3 regions of the Exiguobacterium artemiae 7-3 genome follow, and region 3 is predicted to be linked to each of the others. Evidence: riboswitches for the same ligand, from Rfam matches in the RefSeq annotation. Region 3 holds a riboswitch; each other region holds the start of a gene.

Region 1 (2,268 bases), 190 kb from region 3:
CGATTGATTGACGGGAAACCCGCAAACTACAATGATCCAATCATTTTGGTCGGGGCGTCTGAATCCTATGAACCACGTTGCCGCCATTGTCATCAAGTACCGGGCAAACCGAAACCGTTACAGGAATGGAAAAAACAACAGCAGAATTGAGCATATCCGATTTGAAAAAGCGAACGATTCCTGGCAGTGAGGCCAAAGAATCGTTCGCTTTTTTTTATATCAACCGGTCCGTGTCAACTGGCTGAACTGCTCGACGAATCGTAAGGTTTCCCGAACAATTGTCTTTTGATCATAATCGAGTGTCGCAACATGGTACGAGTCAAGCAGACAATAACTGCGTTTATCCGCTGCACCAATCGTCCGGTACAAATAATCCGAACAGGTTGGCGGGACGACGTGATCCTCGGCAGAATATAAAATAAGTGTCGGAATTTGAATCGTTGCTAAGTGTGGTCGCGTCTCATCGATGAGTCGCAACAGTTCTGAAGCGCAGACGGCGGGGACAAGATCATAGATGATTTCAAAAGCCGATTGTTTGATATCAGGGACACTTTCCGGAAGATAGACCGGACAATCGGTGAACGACAAGGCTTCGTAAGCAGGGACAGCCAAGGCGGCGTTGATGGTGATGATTCCTGCGACCGGGAGACCTTCAGCGGCGAGCGACAGGGCAAGTGTCGCGCCCATCGATTGTCCGACGATGAAGATTGATTCACACCGTGCGGCCAATTGTTCGAAGCCGTCACGTAAGCTCTGTTTCCAGTCGTCTGCCATCGTCGTTTCGAATTCCCGTACATCCGTCCCGTGACCGTGCAGGCGAGGCGCATAGACGGAGAAGCCATGTTCTGCGAACTGTTCTCCTACAGCCCGAACACTTTGCGGTGTTGCGTTAAAACCATGACAGAGCAAAATGCCGACGGATCCGCGTCCTAAGGAAAAGGCTTCTGCACCCGGTATAACAGGATAAACCATACTCATCATCTCGTCCTCCATTTCAAAAATAAAAACCCGTTTGGCTTTGGACGCAAACGAGTTTCTCGTGTGTATCATCCAAAGCAGCCGCTTTGCTGGTCGGAGCACCTTGCACAGTAGCAGGTTGCCGTGGAGTCCTAGAGCCAGGTCTCTCGTCCACTCTTGATATATCGTATAGGAATTGTCGGATTAATCATTGAGAAGATAATAGCATTGACGGAAATGAATTGTCAAACTCTCTTTAATGGCATCAAAATTTATGCAAGGATCCGGTTTGTCCCGGTACAACAATCGATATGGGTCATATGGTTTATTTTTGAAAATATGGTTGACCTTTAAAAGATCTTTCTGTAGTGTAAAAATTAGTTTTACGACATAAGTTCAACCGGCAACAACACACATACGAATTTCATACCGCAACACTTATCCAGAGAGGTGGAGGGACTGGCCCTACGAAACCTCGGCAACAGACTCATTATGAGCACTGTGCCAATTCCATCAGACAATTGTCTGAGAGATGAGTCGAGTGGATTCTGCCATTGTGCGGATCCAGGTCTCTTCTTGTTTCTTAAGAAGAGACCTTTTTTGTATTTTGAAGGGGGAAAAAGTGGTGATTACATTCAAAAATGTAAAAAAAATCTATGAAACAAATGACCAATCGATCGCTGCGTTGAACGGAGTGGATCTCGAAATCCGAAAAGGCGAAATCTTTGGTGTCATCGGTTTCAGCGGAGCCGGGAAAAGTTCCTTATTACGATGCGTCAACCTGCTCGAACGGCCGACATCCGGCAGCGTGACGGTCGATGGACAAGATTTGACAACCCTCTCGGCGAAGCAGCTGCGGGAGGCAAAACAACATATCGGAATGATCTTTCAGCATTTCAACCTGCTGGATTCGAATACAGTGTTTGCGAATGTCGCAAAACCGCTTGTCTTAAAAGGTGTCAAAAAAGAGGAAGTCAACCGGCGGGTCAGCGAACTACTGGACTTCGTCGATTTGGCAGATAAGGCCGATCATTATCCGGATCAGTTATCGGGCGGACAGAAACAACGGGTCGGAATCGCCCGGGCACTCGCGACCCAGCCGTCGGTCCTGTTGTGTGACGAGGCGACATCCGCCCTCGATCCCCAGACGACGCAACACATATTACGCCTGTTGAAACAGATTAATCAGGAATACGGCATCACGATTTTACTGATTACCCATGAGATGGGTGTCATCCGTGAGATTTGTGACCGTGTCGCCGTCATCGAAGCCGGTCAGCTGATTGAATCGGGTACCGTGTTCGATGTCTT
Region 2 (2,268 bases), 290 kb from region 3:
TTAGTCTTCTACCCGATTTATTTAGAAGCCGAACGTCTTCCCCGACTGGTACTTGACGCTTCGTTTTGGATTCGTTATAGTGAAAAGGTTCAAATCGGAATAATTACGTTTTAATATTTTTTGGAGGGTTTATTCATATGAAAAAATTAATTTCTGCTTTCACGGTTGCCTTTGCCAGTGCTGCTGTCCTTGCCGCCTGCGGTTCTTCCGAATCCGATCAAGGTGCGACCAATCAAAAGCTTCGCGTCTATACATCGACGTTCGCTACTGCGGCCATCGCCAAGGAAATTGGCGGAACGGACATCGACGTCCAGATGATCGTACCTCCAGGGGCAGATCCGCATTCATACGAACCGACGTCTAAACAACTGACGGAAATTGCACAAGGTGATCTGTTCCTCTTAACCGGGACGACGCTTGAGCCGTACTCGAAAAAAATCAAAGCCAGTCTTAAAGGCAACGATGTCCGCTTCGTCGAGACCAGCAAAGGAATCGACCTGCTGGAAGCGAATGCCACGCTTCATGAGCATGAAGGACATACCGGCGAACATGCGGAAGAAGGACATGATCACGGCAAATTTGACCCTCATGTCTGGCTCGATCCGAACAATGCCAAAGTGATGGCGCAATCGATTACGACGGCGCTCGCTAAAGAGGTACCTGATAAAAAAGCAGCGTTCGAGAAAAATCTCACCGCCTTCAATACCCAGGCAGATGATCTTGATCAAAACCTGCAACAGGCCGTTAATAAGGGATCGAAAAAAGAATTACTCGTCACACATGCGGCTTACGGATATTTAGCAGAACGCTACGGTTTCTCGCAATTACCGATTGCCGGTATCTCACCGTCGGACGAGCCTTCGCAAAAGCAACTGGCGGCGATCGTCAAGGAAGCCAAGTTACACGACTTGAAGTATATCGCTTTCGAAGAAACGGTTTCTCCGAAAGTCGCCCGTGTCATCCAACAGGAAATCGGAGCGGAAGCGATTACGATTCACAACCTCGAGTCCGTCACGAAAGAGCAGCAAAAGGCTTCCTATTTTGACTTGATGAATGAAAATGTGGCGACACTCAAACAAGCACTGCAGTGAAGTAGTGTTGACATGCATTAAAAGATACGTTACGGTAGAAAACGTATTTCAGACAATTAAATGACTTCTTTTTATCGCGAGAGACGGAGGGACTGGCCCGATGATGTTTCGGCAGCGGACGATTAAATCGTACTGTGCCAAATCCAGCAAGCTGAGGCTTGAGAGATAAGAAGAGCGTCTTTTTCAGTAAAGACCTCCTTCTTTCTTGCGAAGGAGTCTTTTTTTGTACACGTAGAAAAGGAGTGATTTTATGAACGAGACGATTACACCGAACAAATGGGCACTTCTACCGTTGCTTGTCTTTTTAGTTCTTTTTATCGGTGCCGGAATTTTTTACAATGATTTTTACAAATTCCCGATTCTGATTGCTGCTTTGATTGCCTTGATTTTTGCGGCGGTCACAACAAAGGGCAGCATCAATCAAACCGTGGAACGGATTGCGACGGGGGCCGGAAATCCGGACATCATGATTATGGTCTTTATCTTCCTACTCGCCGGTGCCTTTTCTGGAACGGCAGATGCAATCGGCGCAATTGAAGCGACCGTCAATGCATCATTAACATTTTTACCCCCGTCCCTCTTGATGAGCGGGCTGTTCATCATCGCCGCCTTCATCTCGATGGCGATGGGTACTTCCACCGGTACGATCGCAGCACTTGCACCGATTGCTCTCGGAATCCATGAAGCAACCGGTGTCAATGTCGCAATTGCCGCAGCAGCTGTCGTCGGTGGTGCAATGTTCGGCGATAACTTGTCGTTCATTTCCGATACAACGATTGCAGCGGTACGGACGCAAAAAACCAACATGCGCGATAAATTCCGAACCAACTTCATGATCGTCTTGCCGGCAGCAATCCTGACGGTCATCATCTTGGCTTTCGTCTCAGGTACAGGAGACGTCGTCGAAGCAAAAGCGTTTGAGTTTTATAAATTGATTCCGTATCTGTCTGTCATCGTCCTCGCCTTGTTTGGTGTCAACGTCATCCTCGTCTTAGTCGGCGGAACCGTTTTGACGGGAATCATCGGTATGATTGACGGAAGCTTCGGCTTAAGCGGCTTCGTCCTGTCGATGTCTGAAGGATTGATGGGGATGGCAGAAATTTCGATTTTGACGTTATTAATGGGCGGACTCGTCAGCCTAATCACCTTTAACGGCGGGATTGCTTACCTGAAAGAA
Region 3 (2,268 bases):
TGTGGAGTTGTTCTTCAAGCCATGTCAGGGCCTTATTCACGTGAAGCGTCGGACCAGTCAAGCTGACGATCAGGACTCCGAAGGCGACGTTTTGGATATAATCGACCTTGCCGTGGAGAATACTGACGGAGATATCAAACTGTTTGATCGCTTCCGATAACGTACTTTCGCCGGTCTTCTCACCCGTGAATTGCAGGCGAATGATTTTACCGGGTGTCGTCCGTAAGATGCGTTCCGGTAATTCAATTTGAAGTGCCGTATCGACATAATGTTTTGTGACATCATGGGTCGGCTGACTGAATAAGTCGTATGTACTTGCGACTTCGACGACTTCGCCTTGCGCCATGACGGCAACGCGGTGGCAGATTTGTTTGACGACATCAATCTCGTGGGTGATGAGGATGATTGTCAGGCCGAGTCGTTCATTCAAGTCTTTCAGCAGTTCCAGGATTTGCAGTGTCGTGACCGGATCAAGAGCTGACGTTGCTTCATCACACAACAGGACACTCGGATTATTGGCAAGGGCGCGGGCAATCCCGACCCGTTGCTTTTGACCACCGCTGAGCTGGCTCGGAAAGTTCGTCTCGAATCCTTCAAGTCCGACCAGGGCGACGAGTTCTTTGATCCGGCTTGGGAAATCACTGCGTTTAACGCCGGCTGCTTTTAAGGCGAACGCAATGTTGTCGGAAACGTTCCGCGATTGAATCAGTTGAAAGTGTTGAAAGATCATCCCGATCTTCAGTCGTAGTTCGCGTAAGCTGCCTTTTGAGAGGTCGGACAGGTTGATGCCCGATACTTTGACCGTTCCTTGTGTCGGCGTCTCCAGTCCATTAATCAACCGGAGTAACGTACTTTTTCCGGCACCGGACTCACCGATGATGCCAAAGATTTCACCTTGCTGAATCGTTAAGTTGACATCGCGTAATGCGAAAATCGGTGTCCGGTCACGAACGAACCGTTTGGTGATGCCTTTAAATTCAATCATCTGTCGTTTCCTCCCTATACAAAAAAATCGCTTTTTTCCAGTTAAGAGCAACCAGAAAAAAGCGACGAAGTGTAAGATTTCGTAACTTATCTCTCAGAATGAAACATTCTGTAGGATGTGGCACCGTTCCTTAAAGGTGGTTGCCGGACGTCGTTGGGCCTAATCCCTCGGTCGCTCTCGATAAGTAATTATGCTGTTGGGACTTACTGTAACGGAAATCATTCCCATTTGTCAAACGTTTTTTCAGAATTATTCCGCAACGGCTTGCTGAAACAGATTGAGCTGACCAATCCGTTCGGCAGCTTCGACCAATCGATCGGCATCAGCAATCAGGCTGATCCGGACATAGCCTTCGCCGTATTCCCCGAAGAAATGTCCCGGTGTGACGGCGACATGGGCCTCGTCAAGCAAATGGTCGGTAAAGCTTTGTGAGGTAAAACCAGACGGGACGGGTAACCAGACGAAGAATGAACCACCCGGAACCGGTCCTTCCCAACCAATCTCCTGTAACTTACCGAACAAGGCATCACGACGGGCTTCGTACAGAGCACTGAGTTCACGGACGCATGTTTGATCACTGGAGAGAGCAACGGTCGCTGCGTGCTGAATCGGTGTGAAGGCACTGACGTATAAATGTTCCTGGTACGTCTCGATACTTGAGATGACGGACGGATTACCAATCGCAAAGGCAATCCGGAAACCGGACATGTTAAAGCGTTTCGATAACGAAAACAGTTCAATTCCGACGTCTTTCGCCCCTTCTGTCTGGAGGAAACTTCTAGTCGGACCGTCAAAGCTGATTCCGCCGTACGCCAAATCATGGACGACACAAATATCGTTTGCGTCAGCGAAGGCAACGGTCTGCTCAAAGGCTTCCGCCGTCGCCGTCGCACCGGTCGGGTTACTCGGATAGTTGAGGAACAGCATCCGGGCCCGTTCGACATCCGTCGTATCGAGTAACGTGTAGTCAGGTAAAAAAGCATTTTCCGCAAGGAGCGGTAACGTGATCGGGTAAGCACCGGCAAGTGCTGCACCGGATAAGTAATCCGGATAGCCGGGATCCGGAACGATGACACCTTCGCCGGGATTGACGATGGTTTGCGGTAAAGCGACGATACCGGCTTTACTGCCGAGCAGAATGGCGACCTCAGAAGCGGGATCAATCGTCACGCCGAACTCCGTCTGATAAAAATCGGCAACGGCCTGTTTGAGGAAATCATGGCCGCGAAACGGCGGATACTGGAGGTTTGCCGCGTCATTAATCGCCTCTTTTAAAGCATCTA

What was found. A riboswitch is a leader RNA that binds a small molecule or an ion and turns the genes downstream of it on or off. The one in region 3 is predicted to bind S-adenosylmethionine.
Region 1: another riboswitch for S-adenosylmethionine. It lies ahead of P402_RS0102760 (alpha/beta hydrolase); the one in region 3 lies ahead of P402_RS0103625 (methionine ABC transporter ATP-binding protein).
Region 2: another riboswitch for S-adenosylmethionine. It lies ahead of P402_RS0102195 (Na+/H+ antiporter NhaC family protein); the one in region 3 lies ahead of P402_RS0103625 (methionine ABC transporter ATP-binding protein).

The regions. Positions count from the first base shown of each region.
Region 1 is NZ_KK211190.1:333,008-335,275, forward strand. Features, by position in the region: gene P402_RS0102755 (thymidine kinase) at 1-150, shown strand, start outside; gene P402_RS0102760 (alpha/beta hydrolase) at 220-978, opposite strand; SAM riboswitch class I at 1,041-1,144, opposite strand; SAM riboswitch class I at 1,393-1,496, shown strand; gene P402_RS0102765 (methionine ABC transporter ATP-binding protein) at 1,583-2,268, shown strand, end outside.
Region 2 is NZ_KK211190.1:240,261-242,528, reverse strand. Features, by position in the region: gene P402_RS0102200 (metal ABC transporter solute-binding protein, Zn/Mn family) at 138-1,091, shown strand; SAM riboswitch class I at 1,160-1,263, shown strand; gene P402_RS0102195 (Na+/H+ antiporter NhaC family protein) at 1,342-2,268, shown strand, end outside.
Region 3 is NZ_KK211190.1:526,259-528,526, forward strand. Features, by position in the region: gene P402_RS0103625 (methionine ABC transporter ATP-binding protein) at 1-985, opposite strand, end outside; SAM riboswitch class I at 1,069-1,172, opposite strand; gene P402_RS0103630 (aminotransferase class I/II-fold pyridoxal phosphate-dependent enzyme) at 1,235-2,268, opposite strand, start outside.